3 regions of the Bacillus sp. C1 genome follow, and region 1 is predicted to be linked to each of the others. Evidence: riboswitches for the same ligand, from Rfam matches in the RefSeq annotation. Region 1 holds a riboswitch; each other region holds the start of a gene.
The links. Region 1 has a riboswitch for S-adenosylmethionine ahead of ACX5JI_RS25240 (ECF-type riboflavin transporter substrate-binding protein). Riboswitches for the same ligand answer to the same signal wherever they lie in the genome.
Positions count from the first base shown of each region.

Region 2: linked by a shared signal. The riboswitch ahead of ACX5JI_RS23145 (peptide ABC transporter substrate-binding protein) and the one ahead of ACX5JI_RS25240 (ECF-type riboflavin transporter substrate-binding protein) in region 1 are both predicted to bind S-adenosylmethionine.
Region 3: linked by a shared signal. The riboswitch ahead of metK (methionine adenosyltransferase) and the one ahead of ACX5JI_RS25240 (ECF-type riboflavin transporter substrate-binding protein) in region 1 are both predicted to bind S-adenosylmethionine.

Region 1 covers NZ_JBTMZT010000019.1:8,595-11,877, reverse strand. Annotated here, with positions in the region: gene ACX5JI_RS25245 (ABC transporter ATP-binding protein) at 1-856, opposite strand, end outside; gene ACX5JI_RS25240 (ECF-type riboflavin transporter substrate-binding protein) at 867-1,415, opposite strand; SAM riboswitch class I at 1,554-1,669, opposite strand; gene ACX5JI_RS25235 (aspartate/glutamate racemase family protein) at 1,828-2,508, shown strand; gene ACX5JI_RS25230 (PAS domain-containing sensor histidine kinase) at 2,614-3,283, opposite strand, start outside.
Region 2 covers NZ_JBTMZT010000014.1:35,032-38,314, forward strand. Annotated here, with positions in the region: gene ACX5JI_RS23140 (YhgE/Pip domain-containing protein) at 1-94, shown strand, start outside; gene ACX5JI_RS23145 (peptide ABC transporter substrate-binding protein) at 140-1,780, opposite strand; SAM riboswitch class I at 1,923-2,027, opposite strand; gene proC (pyrroline-5-carboxylate reductase) at 2,304-3,110, opposite strand; partial or broken gene ACX5JI_RS23155 (nicotinamide riboside transporter PnuC) at 3,188-3,283, shown strand, end outside.
Region 3 covers NZ_JBTMZT010000013.1:95,820-99,102, reverse strand. Annotated here, with positions in the region: gene pckA (phosphoenolpyruvate carboxykinase (ATP)) at 1-1,317, opposite strand, end outside; SAM riboswitch class I at 1,669-1,791, shown strand; gene metK (methionine adenosyltransferase) at 1,960-3,159, shown strand; gene ACX5JI_RS22865 (GNAT family N-acetyltransferase) at 3,198-3,283, opposite strand, start outside.

The DNA of each region.
Region 1 (3,283 bases):
TTAGCATCCATTGTTTAACCGCTCTATGCAACTTCTCGCGATTTAAAGTTTCAATCGGATATATTTCTTCATCTAAGCTATTCATTTTTATATTTTTTAATACTTCAATATATACAGGTTCTCTTAAACCTATTTTTTGTAGTATATTTGTTTGTAAAATTCTCTTCGGTGAATCAACCGCTACAATTTTACCTTCTTCTATTAATATAATTTTATCGAGGTCTAATTTTAGTATTTCTTCTATTCTATGTTCTATAATAACAACCGTTTTGTTACATTGTTGATGTATTTTCTGTATAACTTCTATTGTTTTTAAACTACTTATAGGATCTAAGTTTGCTAATGGTTCATCAAATAGTAATATGTCAGCTTCCGTCGTTAATAGCCCAGCAAGAGAAACAGTTTGTTTTTGCCCACCCGATAATTCATGTGGACTTCGTGAATGAAATGTATGCATCTGTACTTTTTGTAGCGCTTCTTCCACAATGATCTTCATTTTTTTCTGTTCTACACAATCATTTTCTAATGAAAAAGCAACATCTTCTCCTACAGTTAAACCAATAAACTGAGAATCTTGATCTTGCAAAATAGTTCCGACATGCTTACTTTGTTCAAAAATACTCCCTTTTCGTGGATCCTTACCGCATATCGAAATTTTCCCAGTACTTGTTCCCTCATACGAAAAAGGGATAAGCCCATTTATACAATGGGCCAATGTTGATTTTCCTGAGCCGCTTCGGCCAGCAATCAATACTTTTTCTCCTGGATAAATGTGAAATGTAACATCCTTTAAAGTAGGTTCTGTCACTTGTTTATATTGAAATGTAAATTGTTCAAAAGAAATAATCGGCTTCATTGTAATCTCCCTACTTTTCAATTTTCAAATGTGTATGTTTTTTATTTGCTTTGGCCAATCCAATTGTGATTGGTAAACCGAGAATTAAAAATACAAGAACATCTGCAAGTGTTGCACCAAGTACTTGAATCATAATTTTATCTACAGGTTCTCCCATAATGATAATATCAAAAGCACCAGCAAATATAATTGCAATGACAATCCCAATGAAACCTGTTACAGCAAAATATGAAATATCTCGATTACGAAATGTTCCATTTTTCACACTGAAACTTGCTCGTTTTTGTACAAGCCCCATCGTAAATCCAATAATACCGGAACTAAGCACCCATCCCCACCATATTCCCCATCCAGCGATTGTATCTGTCACTGTATGACCGATAAGTCCAATTAAAAGTCCTGCAATTGGCCCGAAAATCGCCCCAAAAATTGTTAATATAGCTAAAGCAGGCTTTATAAATGTATTTGGCGCAATTGAAAATCCCCATAGACCTAATACCCCATATATTGCAGCACCGATTCCAATTGCTACGACTAATTTTGTAGATAATTTGTTCATATGAACTCCCCTTTCATTCTAGTTAGTCTATATTAGTCCTATATGTAAAAAAAAATTGAATTATGCGTCTTCACTTCCTTTCTTCCCAATAAAAAATGACCTCTTATAGAAGAGGTCATTTTTTATTTCGATATGATCCTCTTATCTTTCAAAAGACAATATGTCTTCTGCGGAATTAGCACCTTCCTATTCGTATGAATATAGGGGTTGCTGAGGTTTCATAGGGCCGTTCCCTTCACCTCTCTGGATAAGTATTCGTTTGTAAGTTGTATTATTGCATTAACGCAAATTAATTTCAATATTTTTCTTACTATTTCTATTTTTTTGTGAACCAAACGAATAATTCATTGTATTCTTATCGGAATTATGGAATAATTGACGTAACAAAATATATTAAGAGGAGGAATTAGACGTGAAAGTAATCGGATTAATTGGTGGGTTAAGTTGGGAATCAACGTCTCTTTATTATAAACATATTAATACGCTAACGCTATCTCAGTATAATCATCACGCAAAGCTTGTCCTATATAGCATGGACTTTGGTGAAGTAACAAATTTATTACAAAATCAACAATATGAAGAAGTGCAAAGTCAACTCGTTCAAGCGGCGAAAAAAATAGAACATTCTGGTGCAGATTGTATACTTATGTGTTCAAATACAGTACATCAATTTGCGAACGGAGTAGAACAAGCAGTGTCTATTCCCCTTCTTCATATTGGCGATGTAAGTGCTGAAGAAATTGTCGCACATGATGTGAAACGGATTGGTTTACTTGGAACAAAACAAACAATGGAGCAGGATTTTTACAAAGGAAGACTAGCTAACTATGGTATTGAAACGATCATTCCGAAAGAAGATGAACGAAATTTCATTCATCATGTTATCCTTCAAGAATTAAGTAACGGTATTATTTCACAGCAATCCAAAGCTCGTTTCTTAGAAATCATTCAAAACCTTATGGAATATGGTGCAGAAGGAATTTTGTTAGGTTGTACAGAAATACCGTTACTGATTTCGCAAAAAGATCTTTCTGTTCCTGTATTTGACACCGCTTTTTTACATGCTAAAAATGCCGTACAATTCGCTGGATAATAGATAAATTATAAGAATTTTGTAGTTCTCAAACTTGAATATATAGCAGAAGCTATCTTACAAATTATAAGATAGCTTCTTGTTTCTATTATTTTATATAACTCTTCATAAAGCTTCTGTTATAAGTGCCGCTGGTGCATGAGAAATCATTTGCTCACTTGGAAACACTGGTAAATAGATTGTAACCGATGTCCCGATTCCTACTTCACTCATAATACTAATTTTCCCTTGATGACTTTCAATAATCTTATAACTAAGCATAAGTCCAAGGCCAGTTCCTTTCTCTTTCGTACTATAAAAAGGTTCTCCAAGTTTTTTAATTCTTTCTTTAGGAATTCCTACGCCCTCGTCAACGATATGAATCATAACTTCTTCACGCTCTGACCTTTTCACATAAATAGAGATCTCCCCTCCATTTGGCATTGCTTCAATCGAGTTTTGTAGAACATTAATAAAGACTTGTTTTAATTGATTTTCACAACAATCCATCATTAACTCTTTTGATTCGAGATGAAGATTAATTTGAATATTTGTCATAATTGCCTTCGTATTAATTAATGAAACGACATTTTTTAATATGGAGCACAGGTTTTTCTTTTCAGTTGGAATGACATCTGTTTTTGCAATCGATAAAAATTCATGAAGTATAACTTCAATTCGTTCAATTTCTGATAGCATCAGATCAAAATATTTATCTTGATCTTCTTGATTAATTTGAAATAATTGAATAAACCCTTTAATTACTGTCAGTGGATTTCTGACTTCATGAGCTACC
Region 2 (3,283 bases), on a different contig from region 1:
ATTTATAATTTTTATTACACAAATTATAGCATTAGTTGTTGTGGGGATATCAGTCATATTGAAAGGGAAAAGACAGGTGGTAAAAGAAGTATAAAGCAAAAGGGCATCTTTTCGAAGGATGCCCTTATTGCGAAGTAGATTACTTTTCAATTTTTGCCCATTTAAAGTTTAGTTGACCTGCAAAGTCTACTTGAACGATGCCTTTTACGTAAGAACGTTCTAAGTAAGACTCACCTTTTTGATACAACGGAGCGATTACAGTATCTTTAAATAAGATTTTTTCAGCGGCTTGTAGAGACTCCCAGCGAGCTTTTTCGTCTCCGGCTAAGTCAGTTTTAACCTTTTCAATGACACTATCAAATTCTTTGTTAGTGTAATGATCTAAGTTATAAGGGTTGTTTGTTGTGAAAAGTTCTAAAAATGTAATTGGATCCGCAAAGTCTGGGCTCCAACCATCGATGCCAATTTCATATTCACCTTTTAACAGCAACGATACTTGTTGTTTACGTGGCTGTGTTTTTATATTTACTGTTAATCCATCTAGAGTTTTTTCTAGTTGTCCTTTTAAAAATTCACCTGTTTTTTTATCAAGATCAGTATCGTTTGTCAGTAATTCTAATGTTATTTTTTCTGAACCTAGTTCTTGTTTTGCTTGTTTCCATAATGCTTGTGCTTCTTTTGGATCAACTTTCGTTAAATCGCCATTTATAGATCGGAAGTCCTTGTTATCAGGTCCTTTTGCGAAGTTTTTTGGAATGAGACCATAAATAGGTGTGGCTCCATCATTTAACAATGTATTTACAAAGGATTTTCGGTCGATTGTTTTATCGATAGCTTGACGCGCATGAACATTTTGTAAAATTTTATTTTGCTGATTCATGCGTAAAAATTGTACTCCTACGTTCGGACGTTCTTTAAAGTTTGTATCTTTACGGTATTTATCAACAAAATCAGATGTTAGTTTTATACGGTCTAGTTGTTTTGATTCAAATAAGTTTATTTCTGTTGATTTTTCTTTTACAACATTAAAATTAATTTCTTCAAGCTTTACAGTACCTTTATCCCAGTAGTTAGCGTTTTTCTTAAATTTAAAACTTTGTTCATGCTTCCAATCGCTTAATGTAAAGGCACCATTATAGATAATCTTATTGTCTTCTAAGGCGTACTTATCACCTTGCGATTTGAAGAATTCTTCATTAATCGGTAGGAATGTTGGGAAGGCTGTTAAACTAATAAAGTATGGTACAGGACGTTCCAATTCAACCTCAAAGGTGTGGTCATCAATTGCCTTCACGCCGAGTTGATCAGCTGGAAGCTCTTTACTATTAATTTTCTTCGCGTTTTTAATATCGAAGAATAAAAATGCATATTCAGAAGCTGTTGCTGGATCGACAGCACGTTGCCAAGCGAAAACAAAGTCTTTTGCTGTGACAGGGGTACCGTTTGACCATTTTGAATCTCGTAAGTGGAATGTATATTTTGTTTTATCTGCGCTTACATCATGAGATTTGGAAACTCCAGGTACTGGTTTATTCCCTTCGCCAAGATTATATAAACCTTCAAATACATTTCTCATTACTTGACCAGAGTCAGTATCTGTTGCGCGAGCAGTATCCATTGTACGGATTTCCGTAGGAGATGATAAGTTTAAAACTTGTTTATCAGGTGCTGTATCTTTTGCCTTTGTCGCACTCGCATCTTCTCTATAACTCCCGCATCCTGTTAATAAAATACTTGCTCCTAAAACAGATGCGACAGTAGGTACAAATTTCTTTTTCATGCTAAATTCCTCCCTAAATTGTTTAGTTATTAAAAATAGTTGATGAACAATTTATGAGGGAAATAAAAATTCCCTCTTTTCTTATCCAGAAAGAGGGAATTTAGTTTATAAGGAATGTACTCATATATAAACGAAGTCCCTCATTCTATCTTTCAAGCGTAATGCTTGCAGGAAGTGGCACAGTATTCAAAGTGAACCTGTTGCCGAGGTTTCAAAGGGCCAGTCCCTCCACCTCTCTTGATACAATGAGTAAACATAGTGATCTATATTATTTTTTTGTTTCTTTGATTATTCAAAATATTACACCTCGAGCAATTAACTGTCAATAAAATGAAATATTGTTTTAATTTTCAGTTTTTAATACCCTTGAAAAAAGGAAATCCGTTAGTTATTTATGTAGTGGATTTCCTGATTAAAAATTAAAGGTATGCATCTTTTTAGTAATACGGTTTGTAACAATTTCTTCTTCACCAGTAAAGCACTTGAGTCAAAGTATTTTCACACCTTTATGGAACTTTGTAAGTTATGATTTTTCCCTAGCTTTTTTATTTGTTGCTTCAATTGCTTGGTGCATCATCTTTGAAAAATTATATTCATATAAAACTTTTAACCCTTCTGCAGTTGAACCGCCGGGTGTTGTTACTTGTTCACGAAGCATAGTTGGGTCTTGTTCTTGCTCTAGCATAGCAGCAGAGCCAGCGATCATTTGAATAACAAGGTGTTTTGCTGTTTTTTCATCGATTCCGTATTTTTTTGTTGTTTCAATTAAGCTTTCAGTAAAATGATAAAGGAATGCAGGCGCACTTCCAGTAATAGCGGTAAGTTGATGCACTTCTTCTTCGGTACATAGCTGTGCTGTGCCAATTCCTTTTAAAAGTAGTTGCAATGTTTCTTGCTGTTCTTCATTTACGAAATGCCCCATTGCATATAGAGAAATAGATTTTCCGATTGTTGCAGCTGTATTTGGCATAATCCAGGCAACCGGCGTACCTTGAGGAAGCTTTTCTTCTAAATAAGACGGACCAATGCCAGCAGCAACTGTTACAACAAACTGATTGGTGAGAAGAGGTGATAACTCAGCTAACAATTGATCATGCGCATATGGTGGCATTGCTAACACAATTGTATCGACAGCCGGGATGGATTGCTGCCAATCATTTGTAATTGAGACACCATATTGCTGTTTGAGTTGCTTCAGTTTTTCTATATTACTTCGGTTGGATACAATAATTTCTTCAATGTGTTCTTTACTCGTTTTGAGAAGTCCAGCGAAGATTGCTTCTGCCATACGACCGGCACCAATAAATAAAATTTTATTTTTCTTTGGCATATCCATTATTCCTTCCTACTTCGAATGTGTATAAAAAACGATAACATCTTTGAGAGATATTTGTAAAAAGAAATGGTTTATATAATGTTGTTAGTATTGTCATTTACATTTTGACAGGTTTATATGTGATGTGAATTCTTGTTGTAGTCAATTTATTTTTATGTATAGATGGA
Region 3 (3,283 bases), on a different contig from region 1:
CATACGTTTCCCAACGCCGTATTCGCCACCAGTCCAGCCAGTGTTTACTAGGAATACTTTTGCATGATGTTTCTCGATCTTTTCACCAAGCATTTCAGCATAGCGAGATGCGTCAAGTGGTAAGAATGGAGAACCGAAGCAAGTTGAGAATGTCGCTTGCGGAGATGTTACGCCGCGCTCCGTTCCTGCTAGTTTACTAGTGTAACCGCTTAAGAAATGGTACATAGCTTGCTCTTTATTTAATTTACTGATTGGAGGTAATACGCCAGATGCATCAGCAGTTAAGAAAATAATTGTATTTGGATGTCCTGCAACACTTGGCATTACGATATTATCGATCGCATGTATTGGGTATGCAGCACGTGTATTTTCTGTTAATGCAGTGTCATTATAATCTGCAACGCGTGTTTGATTATCAATTACAACGTTCTCAAGAACTGATCCGAATGTAATTGCATCAAAGATTTGTGGCTCTTTCTCATGAGAAAGGTTAATACATTTTGCGTAGCAACCGCCTTCAATATTAAATACGCCGTTATCAGACCAACCATGCTCATCATCACCAATTAATTTACGGTGTGGGTCAGCAGATAATGTTGTTTTACCAGTTCCAGATAAACCGAAGAATAAAGCAACATCGCCTTCTTCACCTACGTTTGCAGAACAGTGCATCGATAAAATATCTTGTTCTGGAAGTAAGAAGTTCATAATAGAGAAGATTGATTTTTTCATTTCTCCAGCGTATTCCGTACCACCGATTAATACGATGCGTTTTTCAAATGAAACCATAATAAATGCTTCAGAATTTGTGCCGTCAATCGCTGGATCTGCTTTAAAACTTGGTGCAGAAACAATTGTAAATTCAGATTCATGATTTGTTAATTCTTCTTCAGTTGGACGAATAAATAATTGATGTACAAATAAATTGTGCCATGCATATTCGTTAATAACTTGTAACGGAAGACGATAGTTACGATCCGCACCAGCGAAGCCTTTAAATACGAACAATTCTTCTTTTTCTTTTAAGTATTCTAATACTTTTGTATATAATTTATTAAAATGTTCTTCAGAAATCGGTTGATTGACAGAACCCCAAGCGATCTTATCTGCAATCGACGCTTCTTTCACAATAAATTTATCTTTAGGAGAACGTCCTGTATATTTTCCTGTAGAAGCAGAAACGGCACCAGTAGAAGTCAATTTTCCTTCGTTTCTCATTAGTACTTTTTCCACTAATTGTGGAACGCTTAGTTGAATCTGTGCATTGCTTCCGTTCAGTAATTCATGTAATCCAATTTGGACATTCACAGTACTCATATTTATATACCATCCTTTTCATTTTAATGAAATATTTCTCGTAATCCCCACCAAGAGTATAACACAATCATATAAATAATGTATACTATTTATTTACTTTTGTTTGTGTGAATGTATTATCTTTCTTATTTATATTTCTTTCGACATAAATTGAGACTCTCATTGGGATCTTTTCATGACTAGAATACTCTCGTCAATGGGGCATTTTACTTGTCTTTTTTTACATTTTGAAGGTGTGATATTTTATTTTATGGTTAACGGGGAGGGATTCTATGAAAAACTTATTAGGAATATGTGAATATGAATTGACAAATGAATATCATTTCTTTAGTATAGGTTGGGACGGATACTCTCTTATCCCGAGCTGGCGGAGGGACAGGCCCGATGAAGCCCAGCAACCTCACTTGTAACGGTAATAAACAAGTGAATAGGTGCTAAAACCTGTGCGAGGCGAAAGGTCTCGAACGATAAGAGCGAAGGGCAAAAAGCAGTATGCAAGTAGCAAATTAAACCTTTCCTCTATATAATAGGGAAAGGTTTTTCTTTATACTTGTGTGGGAGAATAAATGAATGTCGCAGTTTGTGGCAAATTAAGGATGAGTTCCGTACAATATATACAATTACTGTAGGGAGGTTTACCAAATGACAAAACAACGTCATCTGTTCACATCTGAGTCTGTAACTGAAGGACATCCAGATAAAATTTGTGACCAAATTTCTGATTCAATTTTAGACGCGATCTTAGCAAAAGACGCAAATGCACGTGTAGCTTGTGAAACAACAGTAACAACTGGTTTAGTATTGGTAGCGGGGGAAATTACGACTTCTACTTATGTAGATATTCCAAAAATCGTTCGTGAAACAATTCAAGGTATCGGCTATACTCGTGCAAAATACGGATTCGATGCAGAAACTTGTGCAGTTTTAACATCTATCGATGAGCAATCTGCTGACATCGCTATGGGTGTTGACCAAGCGCTAGAAGCACGTGAAGGTCAAATGACTGATGCTGAGATTGAGGCAATTGGTGCAGGGGACCAAGGTTTAATGTTTGGTTTCGCATGTAATGAAACAAAAGAATTAATGCCACTTCCAATCTCACTTGCTCACAAATTAGCTCGTCGTTTAACGGAAGTTCGTAAAGATGAAACTTTAGAATATTTACGTCCAGACGGTAAAACGCAAGTTACAGTTGAGTATGATGAAAATGGTAAACCAGTACGCGTCGATACAATTGTAATTTCTACGCAACATCACCCTGATGTTACATGGGAACAAATCGATCGTGATTTAAAAGAACACGTTATTAAACACGTTGTACCAGCTGAGTTAATTAATGAAGAAACAAAATTCTTTATTAACCCAACAGGTCGCTTCGTAATTGGTGGACCACAAGGTGATGCTGGTTTAACAGGACGTAAAATTATTGTTGATACTTATGGTGGATACGCTCGTCACGGCGGCGGTGCATTCTCTGGTAAAGATGCAACAAAAGTTGACCGTTCTGCAGCATATGCAGCTCGTTATGTCGCGAAAAACATCGTAGCAGCTGGTCTTGCTGACAAAGCAGAAGTACAACTTGCATATGCAATCGGCGTAGCACAGCCAGTATCAATTTCAGTTGATACATTCGGCACTGGTAAAGTATCTGAAGAAGTACTAGTAGAACTAGTTCGTAACAACTTCGATCTTCGCCCAGCTGGTATCATCAAAATGTTAGACTTACGTCGCCCAATTTACAAACAAACAGCAGCTTACGGCCACTTCGGACGTACTGATGTAGATCTTTCATGGGAACGTACAGACAAAGCAGCAGCTTTAAAAGAGCAAGCTGGTCTATAATATAGGAAAAAAGCTTTGCGCGGGAGCGCAAAGCTTTTTTATTTGTAATTAGACTGTAGTAATGCAAAAAGCTCAATATCATGCCAATTCCCATTTCGAAATACAGCTTCTTTACAACTGCCTT